2 regions of the Streptomyces sp. NPDC127177 genome follow, and region 1 is predicted to be linked to the other one. Evidence: riboswitches for the same ligand, from Rfam matches in the RefSeq annotation. Region 1 holds a riboswitch; the other holds the start of a gene.
The links. Region 1 has a riboswitch for cyclic di-AMP ahead of ACFVJX_RS02900 (M23 family metallopeptidase). Riboswitches for the same ligand answer to the same signal wherever they lie in the genome.
Positions count from the first base shown of each region.

Region 2: linked by a shared signal. The riboswitch ahead of ACFVJX_RS24025 (C40 family peptidase) and the one ahead of ACFVJX_RS02900 (M23 family metallopeptidase) in region 1 are both predicted to bind cyclic di-AMP.

Region 1 covers NZ_JBHXUW010000002.1:115,344-122,417, reverse strand. Annotated here, with positions in the region: gene ACFVJX_RS02910 (HPr family phosphocarrier protein) at 108-389, shown strand; gene ACFVJX_RS02905 (GntR family transcriptional regulator) at 593-1,303, opposite strand; gene ACFVJX_RS02900 (M23 family metallopeptidase) at 1,486-2,286, opposite strand; cyclic di-AMP (ydaO/yuaA leader) riboswitch at 2,299-2,466, opposite strand; gene ACFVJX_RS02895 (M16 family metallopeptidase) at 2,679-4,061, opposite strand; gene ACFVJX_RS02890 (M16 family metallopeptidase) at 4,088-5,464, opposite strand; gene ACFVJX_RS02885 (DNA topoisomerase (ATP-hydrolyzing) subunit A) at 5,712-7,074, shown strand, end outside.
Region 2 covers NZ_JBHXUW010000040.1:50,792-57,865, forward strand. Annotated here, with positions in the region: gene bioB (biotin synthase BioB) at 1-301, opposite strand, end outside; gene ACFVJX_RS23995 (8-amino-7-oxononanoate synthase) at 444-1,586, shown strand; gene ACFVJX_RS24000 (DUF397 domain-containing protein) at 1,727-1,933, opposite strand; gene ACFVJX_RS24005 (helix-turn-helix domain-containing protein) at 1,959-2,819, opposite strand; gene ACFVJX_RS24010 (ATP-binding protein) at 3,025-3,456, shown strand; gene ACFVJX_RS24015 (LysR family transcriptional regulator) at 3,557-4,474, opposite strand; gene ACFVJX_RS24020 (LysE family translocator) at 4,547-5,197, shown strand; gene ACFVJX_RS24025 (C40 family peptidase) at 5,232-5,705, opposite strand; cyclic di-AMP (ydaO/yuaA leader) riboswitch at 5,709-5,881, opposite strand; gene ACFVJX_RS24030 (hypothetical protein) at 6,210-6,518, opposite strand; gene ACFVJX_RS24035 (ATP-dependent Clp protease proteolytic subunit) at 6,526-7,074, opposite strand, start outside.

The sequences.
Region 1 (7,074 bases):
GCCGGCGGCGGGACGCGGGCCGGGGACGGGCCGAAGGTCCGGCCGGAGCATTGCACACTGCATGAGAGACTGGTCTAGACAACCATTGATTCGTGAAGGGCAGAACCATGGCTGAGCGCCGCGTCAACGTCGGTTGGGCCGAGGGCCTGCACGCCCGCCCCGCATCCATCTTCGTCCGTGCCGCCACGGCCTCCGGTGTCCCCGTGACCATCGCCAAGGCAGACGGCAACCCGGTGAACGCCGCGTCCATGCTCGCGGTGCTCGGGCTCGGCGCGCAGGGCGGCGAGGAGATCATCCTCGCCTCCGAGGCCGACAACGCCGAGGCCGCTCTGGACCGTCTGTCCAAGCTGGTCGCCGAGGGGCTCGACGAGCTTCCGGAGACCGTCTGATCCGACGGTCCCGACCGCCGGAATTCCTGCGGAAGAGCCGCGACACCCCCGACCGGGAGTCGCGGCTCTTTCGTTTGCGCAAGCAGTCCGGCCCATCGGTACGAACCATTGGCGCGACGCCGCCGGATAAATTCGGGGCAGCAGAAAGAAAGCCCGCCCGGAAAGCCCCGGCAAATAGCCGCTCTTTGTATACGGCGTCATTGTTAATGCTGTCCGCTCGGGGTGTTTACGGCATGTTGCGAAGTCCTCACCCGGCCTGCGCGCGGGACGGTGCCGGAGCCCGGCCGGTCGGGGCGGCGCAGCCGGTGCGCGGCGGTGGCCCGCTCGGCGTGCTGGGCGGCCAGTGCTCTCGCCCGTTCCGCGTCGCCGCGCGCCACCGCGTCCACGATGGCCCCGTGCTCGGCCCAGGAGTCGGCGGGGCGGGCAGGCTGGTCCACCGCGTACATCCAGGCGATCTTGTGCCGGAGCTGGGTGAGCAGCGCGATCAGGCCGGGGCTGCCGGAGGCCTGGGCAAGCGTCTCGTGGAACCAGCCGCCCAATGACCGCAGGTCCTCGCCCTCGCCCCGGCGGGCCCGCTCCTGGCCCAGCCGGACCAGGCCGCGCAACACCTTGAGGTGGGCGTCGGTGCGCCGCTGGGCGGCGCGGGCCGCGCCGAGCGGCTCCAGCAGCATCCGGACCTCCAGGAGGTCGGCGGCCTCCTGCTCGTCGGGCTCCGCCACGCAGGCCCCGGCGTGCCTGCGGGTGACCACGAAACCCTCGGACTCCAGGGTGCGCAACGCTTCGCGCACCGGGACGCGGGAGACCCCGTAGCGGCGCGCGAGCACCTCCTCGGTGAGTCGGCTGCCGCGTTCGAAGACACCGGAGACGATGTCGTCACGGATTGCCGTGCATACCGAATGCGCCGGAATGCGCATGTCCGAACCTCCGCCTTAATCCCCGCGGAACGCGGCCGATCGACGCCTGTCCTGTGACTCTATTGCAATGCGCTCGCATTTCCGATGCCGGGTGGAAATTCATGAATATCTTTTGGCCGTGCGGCCGGGTACGACGAAGGCCCCGGCACGGTGCCGGGGCCTTCGTCGAGGATTTCGTGCCGTCAGAGACTGACGCCGTGTGCGCGCAGGTAGGCGACCGGGTCCATGTCGGAGCCGTACGAGGGTGTGGTGCGGGCCTCGAAGTGGAGGTGCGGGCCGGTGGAGTTGCCGGTGGAGCCGGAGAGACCGATCTGCTGCCCCTGGCCGACGCTCTGGCCGACGGAGACGCCGATCGAGGAGAGGTGGCCGTACTGGGTGTACGTGCCGTCCGTCATCCGGAGCACGATGTTGTTGCCGTACGCGCCGCCCCAGCCGGCCTCGACGACCGTGCCGGCGCCGACGGCGACGACGGAGGTGCCGGACGCGGCGTGGAAGTCGACGCCGGAGTGGCTGCCGGAGGACCACAGGGAGCCGCTGGACTTGTATCCGGTGCTCACGTACGAACCGGCGACGGGGAGCTGGAAGGTACCCAGCCTGGCGCGCTCGGCGGAGCGGGCGGCACGCGCCTTGCTCTCCCGGGCCTTCTTGGCGCGGGCGGCGGCCTTGGCCTTCGCGGCCGCCCTGGCCTTCGCCTCGGCCTTCTTCTTCGCCTCGACCTTCACCTTCGCCGCGACGTCCGCCTGATGCTGCTGCTCGTCCGCCTGGGCGGCGATCCGCTCGGCGAGGTCCCCCTCGATCGAGATGACCTGGGTGAGGCCGGTCTCGCCGGTGGCGGGGGTCTCGGTGTCCGCGGCGAGGGCCGGAGAGGCCATGGAGCCGATGACGCCGGTGGTGGCCAGGGTCGCGATGCCGACGGCCTTCGCACCGCAGCGCGTCAGACGGCTCGGGGCACGATGCTTCCCGGTGGCACGGGTGAACGCCATGAAGTGGCTGGTCCTTTCCTTCCCTCTCGCCTACCGGGTTAGCTGACGGGTTCGGAGCAGGAAGGTCTCCTACGGACCCCCGGCGCCACAGAGGCACGGGCATCCGATTCACCCCAGGGACTGCGTGGGTCCCCGGCTCCCCAGGGCTCGCGCCTGACGGGGACTCGGCGATGGCTGCCCGGTACGTCGCGGATGCGGCATACGAGTGGCGGACAGCCGGGCCGACGCTAGACGGGGGCACTTCCCCCCACCAAACGGACAGGCGGTTTTGTAGCACATCCCACAGGGCAGACAGGCAACCTCTCCCCCAAAGCAGACAAAAGGGGCGGGGCTCGGCGGTTGGTGATCCGCCGGGCCCCGCCCTTTGCCCCGTTATCGGGGTGGGTGACCGGTCAGCCGGTGACGACCGACACCTCGCCGATACCGAGCGCCCTGACGGGCTCCTCGATCTGCGCGGCGTCCCCGACGAGGACCGTGACCAGCCGGTCCCCCGGGAAGGCGTTGACCACGGCCGCGGTCGCCTCCACCGTGCCGGTGTCGGCCAGGCGCGCGTACAGCTGCGCCTGGTAGTCGTCCGGCAGATGCTGCTCGACCTGGTCGGCGAGGGTGGCCGCGACCGAGGCCGCCGTCTCGAACTTCAGCGGCGCGACGCCCACGAGGTTCTGCACGGCCGTCTCGCGTTCGGCGTCCGTCAGGCCCTCCGCGGCCAGGGTCCGCAGCACCTTCCACAGGTCATCGAGCGCCGGACCGGTGGACTCGGTGTCCACCGAGCCGCTGATGGCCAGCATCGCGGCACCGGTCGCCCCCGTCGCGGAATCGCGTGCCGAGGAGCGCAGCACCTGGGCGAAGGCGCGGACGCCGTAGGTGTAGCCCTTCTCCTCACGCAGCACGCGGTCGAGCCGGGAGGTGAGCGTGCCGCCCAGGCAGTAGGTGCCGAGCACCTGGGCCGGCCAGACGCTGTCGTGCCGGTCGGCGCCGATCCGGCCGATCAGGAGCTGCGTCTGAACCGCGCCGGGACGGTCCACGATGACCACCCTGCCGGTGTCGTCGGCGGTGATCGGCGGAACCGGACGGGGCTCGGCCGTGTTGCCCGACCAGTCACCGATGGTCTCGGCGAGCAGCGCGTCCAGATCGATGCCGGTGAGGTCACCGACGACCACGGCGGTCGCGGTGGACGGCCGGACATGGGCGTCGTAGAAGGCGCGCACGGCCGCGGAGTCGATCCGCTCCACGGTCTCCTCGGTGCCCTGGCGCGGGCGCGACATCCGGGCCGTGGCCGGGAAGAGCTCCTTGGAGAGCTGCTTGGCGGCGCGCCGGGCGGGGTTGGCCTGCTCGTGCGGGATCTCGTCGAGCCGGTTGTTCACCAGCCGCTCGATCTCGCTGTCGGCGAAGGCCGGTGCCCGCAGGGCCTCGGCGACCAGGCCGAGCGCCTTGGCCAGCCGGGAGGCGGGCACCTCCAGGGAGACCCGGACGCCGGGGTGGTCGGCGTGGGCGTCCAGCGTGGCGCCACATCGCTCCAGCTCGGCGGCGAACTCCTCGGCACTGTGCTTGTCGGTGCCCTCGGACAGGGCGCGCGACATGATCGTCGCCACCCCGTCCAGCCCCTGAGGCTCGGCCTCCAGGGGGGCTTCCAGGAAGATCTCGACGGCGACGACCTGCTGGCCGGGGCGGTGGCAGCGCAGCACCGTGAGGCCGTTGGGCAGGGCGCCACGCTCGGGAGCGGGGAAGGCCCAGGGCCTGGCCGCTCCGGGGGCGGGCTGCGGGTGGTACTCCATCGAGACTCCAGTCGCGGCAGCGTCGGTCACTTGTCCGCTCCTTCGTGAGCGTCGGTGTCGTTGGCGGCGCCGTCAGCCACCTCTTCGGTGGGCTCCGACGGCTCCAGGGGCTCGTAGACCAGCACCGCCCGGTTGTCGGGGCGCAGCTGGGCCCTGGCGGCCGTCCGGACCTCCTCGGCGGTGACGTCGAGCACCCGGTGCACGGCGGTCAGGGCGAGCTGCGGGTCACCGAACAGCACGGCGAACCTGCACAGTTCGTCGGCACGGCCGGCGACCGTGCCGAGACGGTCCAGCCACTCGCGCTCCAACTGGGCCTGCGCACGCTCCATTTCCTCGGGCGAGGGGCCCTCATCGGCGAACCGGGCGAGCTCCTCGTCGACCGCGGTCTCGATCTGCGCCACCTCGACACCGCCGGACGTCTTGACGTCCAGCCAGCCGAGCGAGGGCGCACCGGCCAGCCGCAGCAGCCCGAATCCGGCCGCGACGGCCGTGCGGTCGCGGCGGACCAGCCGGTTGTGCAGCCGGGACGACTCGCCGCCGCCCAGCACCGTCAGTGCGAGATCCGCGGCGTCGCACTCCCGGGTGCCGTCGTGCGGCAGCCGGTAGGCGGCCATCAGGGCACGCGCCGGAACCTCCTCGCGGACCTCCTCGCGCAGCTCACCACCGATGACCTCGGGCAGGGCGCCGTCCCGCGGCGGCTGCTTGCCGTCGTGGGAGGGGATGGTGCCGAAGTACTTCTCGATCCAGGCGAGCGTCTGCTCGGGGTCGATGTCGCCGACGACCGAGAGCACCGCGTTGTTGGGCGCGTAGTACGTACGGAAGAAGGTCCGCGCGTCGTCGAGGGTCGCCGCGTCCAGGTCCGCCATCGAGCCGATCGGCGTGTGGTGGTACGGGTGGCCCTCCGGGTAGGCGAGGGCGGTCAGGCGCTCGAACGCGGTGCCGTACGGGACGTTGTCGTAGCGCTGGCGGCGCTCGTTCTTGACGACGTCGCGCTGGTTCTCCATGGACTCCTCGTCGAGCGCGGCGAGCAGTGAGCCCATCCGGTCGGCCTCGAGCCACAGGGCCAGCTCCAGCTGGTGCGTGGGCATCGTCTCGAAGTAGTTGGTCCGCTCGAAGCTGGTGGTGCCGTTGAGGGAGCCGCCTGCGCCCTGTACCAGCTCGAAGTGGCCGTTCCCCTTGACCTGGCCCGAGCCCTGGAACATCAGGTGCTCGAAGAGGTGAGCCAGACCGGTGCGTCCCTTGACCTCGTGGCGCGAGCCGACGTCGTACCAGAGGCACACCGCGGCGACCGGAGTCAGATGGTCCTCCGAGAGCACCACGCGCAGGCCGTTGGCCAGACGGTGCTCGGTCGCTGTCAAGCCGCCGGAGCCGGCCTGGGCTGTGGCCGTGTGACCCATGGGCATGTACGTCCCTTCGATCGCGATACTGAATGTGTTGCGAGACCTGCCACTGTAGGCAGGCGCACCGACACCTGGCGAAGTATCCGTGCCGCGCACGTCACCGGAAATGCCCGTCCCGACCCCCTCGGGACGGGTGGAGAACCCTCTTTGGGACGGGTCGAGGTCGGAGTTGTCAGTGCGGCGGTCCACAATGGTCCGCGTCAGAACCTGAGGTTGCCCGAACAGAATCCGTGAAGGAGTCGCAGCAGCGATGGCCCGCCGCAGCACGAAGACCCCGCCGCCGGACGACTTCGAGGAGAAGATCCTCGACATCGACGTCGTCGACGAAATGCAGGGCTCCTTCCTTGAGTACGCGTACTCGGTGATCTACTCACGGGCCCTGCCGGACGCCCGTGACGGCATGAAGCCGGTGCACCGCCGCATCGTGTACCAGATGAATGAGATGGGCCTGCGCCCGGACCGCGGCTACGTGAAGTGTGCCCGCGTCGTCGGCGAGGTCATGGGTAAGCTGCACCCGCACGGGGACGCGTCGATCTACGACGCGCTCGTGCGGATGGCGCAGCCGTTCTCCATGCGGCTCCCCCTCGTCGACGGACACGGAAACTTCGGCTCGCTCGGCAACGACGACCCGCCGGCCGCCATGCGGTACACCGAGTGCCGGATGGCCGACGCGACGTCGTTGATGACGGAGTCGATCGACGAGGACACCGTCGCTTTCCAGTCGAATTACGACGGCCAGGAGCAGGAGCCCGTCGTCCTGCCGGCCGCCTATCCCAACCTCCTGGTCAACGGCACGACCGGGATCGCTGTCGGCATGGCGACCAACATGCCGCCGCACAACCTGGGCGAGGTCATCGCCGCCGCCCGCCACCTGATCAAGCATCCGGGCGCGGACCTGGAGACCCTGATGCGGTTCGTCCCCGGCCCCGACCTGCCGACCGGCGGCCGGATCGTGGGCCTCGGCGGCATCAAGGACGCCTACGCCGGCGGCCGTGGCTCGTTCAAGATCCGCGCCACCGTCGCCGTGGAGAACGTGACGGCCCGGCGCAAGGGCCTGGTCGTCACCGAACTGCCCTTCAGCGTCGGTCCGGAGAAGGTGATCGCCAAGATCAAGGACCTGGTCTCGGCGAAGAAGCTCCAGGGCATCGCGGACGTCAAGGACCTCACCGACCGCTCGCACGGGCTGCGCCTGGTCATCGAGATCAAGAACGGTTTCGTGCCGGAGGCCGTTCTGGAGCAGCTCTACAAGCTGACGCCGATGGAGGAGTCCTTCGGCATCAACAACGTGGCGCTGGTGGACGGGCAGCCGCTCACCCTGGGCCTCAAGGAGCTCCTGGAGGTCTATCTCGACCACCGCTTCGACGTGGTGCGCCGGCGCAGCGAGTTCCGCAGGACCAAGCGCCGCAACCGGCTGCACCTGGTCGAGGGCCTGCTCGTCGCGCTCGTCGACATCGACGAGGTCATCCGGCTCATCCGGTCCAGCGACAACTCGGCGCAGGCGAAGGACCGGCTCATCGAGCACTTCTCGCTGAGCGAGGTCCAGACGCAGTACATCCTGGACACCCCGCTGCGCCGGCTCACCCGGTTCGACCGGATCGAGCTGGAGAGCGAGC
Region 2 (7,074 bases), on a different contig from region 1:
CCCCGGCGGCGGCGGCCTTCGACGCCTCGTCGGGCTTCAGCCAGGTGTACTTGAGGATCTCGGCCTTGGAGCCCAGCCGCTGCGAACAGTACGAGCAGTCCTCCGGGCAGAGCCCCGACTTCAGATTGACCAGGTAGTTCAGCTTCACGCGCCGCCCGAACCACTGGCGGCGTACCTTTCCGGCCGCGGCCACCACATCGAGCAGATCCTCGTCAGGGGTCGCCAGTACGGCGAGCGCTTCTTCTCGGGTCGGCAGCTCTCGCCGCAGCCCCTTGTCCGCCAGCGTGTTCAGGAGATCCATGGCGTCGATCCTGACGCACGGCACGCCTCCGAGCCAAGGAAGAACCGGACAACAGAGAGGCGTGAGGGTGTGTGCATGGCCACACCCTGTCCGGCTTCGCTCCCGGTTAAGGTCTGTGAGTTGCCTACAAAAGGGACCGCCCATGCCCTTCGCCCCGTTCGACTGGATCGACGACGAGGCGCGCCGTCGCGCGGACGCTGGACTCGTCCGGACGCTCCGGCCCCGGCCCGCCGAGACGGAACTGCTGGATCTCGCGAGCAACGACTACCTCGGCCTGACCAGGCACCCGGAGGTAACCGCGGCAGCGGCCGACGCGGCGCTCCGCTGGGGTGCGGGTGCCACCGGGTCCCGGCTGGTCACCGGCTCGACCGCGCTGCATGCGGAGCTGGAACGGGAACTGGCCGATTTCTGCGGTTTCGAGGCGGCCCTCGTGCTTTCCTCCGGGTACGCGGCCAACCTCGCCGCTCTCACCGCCCTCAGCGGTCGGGGCTCCCTGATCGTGTCGGACGCGGGCAACCACGCCTCGATCGTGGACGGCTGCAGACTCTCCCGGGCCGAGACGGCCGTCGTGCCGCACGCCGACCCCGAGGCCGTACGCAAGACCCTGCAAGCGCACGGAGGCAGGGCGCTGGCGGTCACCGACTCGGTCTTCTCCGTCGACGGCGACGCCGCGCCGCTGGTCACCCTCGCCGAGGTCTGCCGCGCGGAGGGCGCCGCGCTGCTCGTGGACGACGCGCACGGTCTGGGGGTGCTCGGGCACGGCGGTCGCGGGGCGCTGGCGGCGGCCGGACTCGCGGGTGACGAAGGCGTCGTCGGCACGCTCACCCTCTCCAAGTCCCTGGGCAGCCAGGGTGGTGCGGTCCTCGGTCCCGCCCGTGTCATCGACCACCTGGTCAACACCGCCCGCACGTTCATCTTCGACACCGGGCTCGCCCCGGCCGCCGCCGGGGCCGCACTCGGCGGTCTGCGGCTGTTGCGCCGCGAACCGGAACGCGCGGCCAGGGCCCGTGCGGTCGCCACCGCACTGTACGAACAGCTGGCCGAGGCCGGCCTGGCCGCCGTACGCCCCGATGCGGCCGTGGTGGCGGTGCGTGCGCCCTCGGCCGACGCCGCGGTCCGATGGGCGGCCGACTGCCGTACGGCCGGTATGGCGGTCGGCTGTTTCCGGCCGCCCTCGGTACCGGACGGCGTCTCCCGGCTGCGGCTGACCGCGCGCGCCGACCTGACGGACGAGCAGATCGCGACAGCGGTGGCGATCGTGCGGCGGACCGCCCCCGAGGCCTGAAGCGGATCGTGCGGCGGACCGCCCCCGAGGCCTGAAGCGGATCGTGCGGCGGACCGCGCCTCCGGACTCAAGCGCTGATCATGCGGCGGACCGCCCCGGAATCCCGGAGCGGCTCGTACGGCGTGCCGGTCCGGGAGTCGTCAGCCGGCCGGGCCGAGGTCCAGGCCGCAGACGAACGAGGTCCAGGCCGCGTGCGAGAAGCGCAGTGGTGGCCTGGAAACATCCTTGGAGTCGCGAACGGCCAGCCGTCCGGTGCCGTACGAAGCGGCCTCCACGCAGTTGTTCATTCCCGTGCTGCGGCTGCTGCGCCGCCACCGTAACGCGTGCTGTACGAGGCAATCCGACATGACGCCCCCCTCGGGCAGTCCGTAGTTACTGACCGGCGCGGTTGATCGCGGCGATCAGGTCCAACGAGTGCTCCGGCGACAGCGCGTGCGCCTGCAGTGTGCGGAAGGCCGAGCTGTACGCCTCGAGGTCTTCTTTCCGCTCCAGGTAGAGGCTACTCGTCAAATGGTCGAGAACGACCACATCCAGATCAGAAGTGTTCGGAAAAGAGAAGATAACGAAAGGTCCGGTGAGCCCGACGTAGCCGCCGACCGAGAACGGCAGCAACTGGAGTTCGACATGCGGAAGTTGGGTCAGCCGGATCAGGTGGCGCAACTGCTCCCGCATCACCCGGCGGCCGCCCACCGCGCGCCGCAGCACCGCCTCGTCCAGCACCGCGGTCAGCCGCAGCGGTGGATCGCTCCGCAGGACTCCCTGGCGGGCGAGCCGCACCTCCACCAGTGAGTCCAACTGGCCGGCCGGCAGCCCGTCGAGGGAGGCCCGGGTCACCGCCCGCGCGTAGTCCGCGGTCTGCAACAGGCCCGGCACAACCGACGTCTCCAGCGTGCGGGCGGTACGCGCCTGCGACTCCAGGCTGATGAAGTCGCGGTACTGGGGCGGGATGAGGCCCCGGTAGGCGTGCCACCAGCCCGCGCCGCCACCGCCCGCCGAACCCGCGAGTGCCTCCAGGACCCCCCGCAGCTGCGGGTCGTCGACGCCGTACACGTCCAGCAGCCGGGTGACGTCTCCGGGCCGCACCCCGCTGACCCCGGTCTCGATCCGGCTCACCTTCGACTGGTGCCAGCCGAGCAGGTGTGCGGCATTCCGGCTGGTGAGTCCCGTTGTGTGGCGCAGACTTCGCAGCTCCTCCCCGAGCTTGCGGCGTCGCACCGCAGGGCCGTGCTGCATGTGGTGCCTCCCTCCCACTCCCTGCCGAGCGGACAGTGTGTCGCTCCCGCACGGCATCCAGGGAAGAGTTCACCGCTTTGAGCGACAGATATATGCATATCTTGGTGGATCGTCGTCACAGAGGGCAGCATCAATGGCAATCTGGCGCGAAGCGCAGCGGTAACCGATCGCGGGTCGGTACCGGGTGGGAAAGGGGCGGCCGGCCATGGCGGACCATCAAGAGGCGAGCGTCACGCTGCCGAGCGAGCCGGTCTCGGTCTCCGCGGCACGGAGATACGTGGCCCGGGTACTGGCTGAATGGGGGCTTCCCGACGGGGCCGAGGCCGCCGATACGATCCGTCTCATCATTTCGGAACTCGCCACCAACGCCGTCCAGCACACCTTCGGACAGTCGCCCACCTTCACCGTGGACCTCCGGCTGGAGCGCGACGAAGAGCTCCACCTCGGGGTGACGGACAGTCACCCGCGCTGGCCCCAGCGGCTGCCCGCCGCCGTCCAGCAGGACAACGGGCGCGGCATGGTGATCATCCGCTCGCTGGCCAAGGAGTACGGCGGCCGACTGGCCGTCACACCCACCCCCGACGGCGGCAAGACCGTCTGGATCACCCTCCCCTGGAACGTCCCCGTACAGATGTGAGCGGGCCCCGGATCCTGCGCCCCGGACCCGCCCCGGATCCTGCGCCCGGACCCGCCCCCGACCCTGCGCCCCGGACCCGCCCCGGTGCCGTCCGTCCGGCTCACTGCGTCGCGGCGGCCCGCCCGAAGCCGCTGCGCAGCAGGGCGCGCAACGTCGCCGCCGCGGCACTCGACCGGTCACCTCGGTGCACCACCGAGATCGTCCGGCGGAACGCGGCAGGCTCCAGCCTGCGCACGGACAGCGGGGTCGGAGACATCGCGGCGACCATCTCGGGCACCACCGCGATCCCGATGCCCGCGCTGACCAGTGCGCACACCAGCGCATAGCCGGGCGACTCGCAGACCACCGCGGGCAGCGCCCCCGCCTCCGCCAGCGCGCTCTCCACCCCGCGCCGCGGCGGATGGGTGGGTGCGCTGCTGATCAGCGGCCGGCCCGCGAGGTCCGTCACGGGAAGCCGTCCGCTGCCGTCGGCCAGGACCTGTCCGACGGCGGTGATCAGCACCAGCTCCTCGACCAGCAGGGGTTCGGCGCTGAGCCCCGAGGGCAGCGGCGTCGCGGTGGCCGGCTCGTAGGCGTGGGTCAGGGCGAGATCGACCTCGCCCGCCAGAACCGCCGCCACCCCGCCCGGCGGCTCGTACTCGGTGACCACCAGTTCCACATCCGGATGGGCCCGGCGGAAGGCACTCAGCACGGGAGGCAGCAGATGGATGCCCGCCGTGGTGAAGGTGCCGACCCGCAGCCGTCCGCCGGAGAGGCCGGCCAGACGCGCCAGCTCGTGCCGGGCCTGGTCCATCTCGTCGAGGACCCGACGGGCCCGGCCTGCGAGCAACTCGCCCGCAGCGGTGAGCCGGGCGCCCCGGTGGTGCCGGACCAGCAGTGCGGCACCGGCCTCCCGCTCCAGCTTGGCGAGCTGCTGGGAGAGGGCGGGCGCGGTGTAGCCCAGGCGGGCGGCGGCCCGGGTGATCGAACCGGCCTCGGCGACCGCCACCAGCGCGGCGAGCCGCGTCGGGTCGTACATTAAGCATCCCTTTTGGCAGACCCATAAGATTGCAAGTACATGCTAAAGGCTGTTGGGGTCCAGGGTGGAGTCATGGATGCCCAGCTCACCGCCTTCCTCGGGGTCGCCGCCGCCATGGTCGCGCTGCCCGGAGCAGATTTCACCGTCGTCGTACGCAACGCTCTCGCCTCGCGGTCGGCGGGGGTGGCGACGGCCTTCGGCGTCGCCGGGGGACTGCTCGTCCACACCGCGCTCGCCGTCGCCGGACTGGCCGCCGTGCTGGTGGCGGTGCCGGTGCTGTTCCGTACGGTCCAGCTCCTCGGTGGCGCGTACGTGCTCTACCTCGGCATCAGCGCACTGCGCGCCGCCCGGCGCCGCCCCGGCGAGGGGCGCGCCGAAGCCGCGCCGGACCAGGACGACGGCAAACGGGCCGCGAACGGGAACCTGCGGGCGCTGCGCCAGGGCTTCCTGACCAACGCACTGAACCCCAAGGCGCCGGTGCTCTTCCTCAGCCTGCTTCCACAGTTCGTCCCCGCCGGAGCCGCCCCGCTGCCCAGGACGCTCCTGCTCGCCGCGATCGTCGTCCTGCTGGCGCTGATCTGGTTCCCGGCCGTGGCGCTCCTGGTGGACCGCCTGGGCCGGTGGCTGCGCCGGCCGCGCACCGCCCGGGCCATCGAGGGCGGCAGCGGCGCGGCACTCACCGCGCTGGGGCTGGTACTGGTGACCGGCACCCTGCTGCACTGACCAGGGGCCGCTGCCCCGCGGCGGGACGGAGCCGTCAGCTGACCCGCCCGTAGTAGACGCTCTTCGTCCAGATCTTCTCCAGCCGGACCACCGCGCCGGTCTTCGGTGAGTGCCAGATCTTCCCGCTGCCCGCGTAGATGCCCACGTGGTAGACGCCGCTGCCGGAGTGGAAGAAGACGAGATCGCCCTGCCGGCGCTTGGAGGCCGCGATGTGGCGGGTCTTGTTGTACTGCTGCTGGGCCGTCCGGGGCAGGCTCTTGCCCGCCTTCTTGAACGAGTAGAGCGTCAGACCCGAACAGTCGAAGCGGCTGGGGCCGCTGGCGCCCCAGCGGTACGGCGACCCCTTCTTCGAAGCGGCGACGTTGAGCGCCTTCATCGAATGAGTCGCGGCCTGGGCGTCGGTCATGGCGCCGGGGACGAACAACGTGCCGCCGACGGCGGCGAGAGTCAGAGCCGAGGCCGTAGTGGCTCGGGCGAGCAGAGACGGGACATGAACCTGCGCAGTCATGCGCAACCCTTCGTCAGCCGCCTGTGAAGGATGACCTGTCGGGTTCGGGCTGGCGAAGTTGCCCGGCCGCACACGGCGGCTTCACCCCGAGGGACTACCGGAGATCCGGTCGGCCCGTTGTGCTCGGGTCCTCCACTCCTGCCGATCCACTTCTGTCGACCAGGCATCCGGACAGCGGCAGGACTCGGCGTCCGCCCGGACCGCCCCGCCGCGGTGGCGGGGGCTTGTCGTCCCAGGGATCTTGACTCACCGAACGTCGGATTTCCGAGGTGAAACGACGATATGTGAGGCTCGTCACGATTGATCTGTTCGGGTGGGAAGGGGGCTTTCGGGGAGGGGGCCGCCCTCCCCGGACGGTGCTGTACCAGCGACGGAACGGGAGATCTCATCCATCGCCCATCGCGAAAGCGCAAGTTGAGCTGTCCCTCGCGCGAGGGAACACCTACGCCGAACGAGCGAGGGATTTCGGTCCACGCGTCGGGCGTGTCGGCTCAAGGGAGTTGATCAACTCGTCGGGGCCGGTGGCACGGTGACCCGTCCGGCTCGCCGTTCCCCGTCCAGCACCCGCAGAGCCCGCGTCAACGTGGCGGAGTGGATCCGTCCTTCACCCCGCTCGTGCATGAGCGCGAGTGCGTCCCGCAGGGCCGCCGCGTGCGAGGCGAGCGCCTGTGCGGCGCGCAGGGCTCCGTAGGTGTCGTCGGCGCGGGCCGGGTTGATCCGGCCCAGCTGGTCGATGACTTCCAGATAGCGGTCGATGAACTCGCCCTCGGCGCGCGTCAGGGCGGGCAGCGGCGGGAACTCCGGTGGCTGCATCGTGGGTTCACCGCACGGTGGGCGGCGGCGTGGCGGGCCCGCGGTTCTGCACGATGTGGTCGACCAGCCCGTAGGCCTTGGCCCCTTCGGCGTCGAGGATCAGGTCGCGTTCGGTGTCGGCGGTGATCTGCTCGGTGGAGCGGCCGGTGTGACGGGCCAGCAGAGCGGTCAGCGTCTCGCGCATCCGGGCCAGTTCCCCGGCCTCGATCTCCAGGTCGGACGGCTGCCCCTGGACCGGTTCGGGAAGCTCGGGCTGCTGCATCACCACCCGCGCGCCGGGCAGTGCGTGGCGCCGGCCGGGAGAGCCCGCGGCCAGCAGTACGGCCGCCCCGGCCCCGGCCTGGCCGAGGCAGAAGGTCTCCACCTCGCAGGTGAGGTAGGCCATCGTGTCGTACACCGCCGTCATGGCTCCGAACGAGCCGCCGGGGGAGTTGATGTAGAGCTGGATGGGCCGGTCGGGTGCGTTGTGCTCCAGGTACATGAACTGCGCGACCAGGTCGTTGGCCGCGGTGTCGTCGACCGGGGTGCCGAGGAAGACGACCCGTTCGGACAGCAG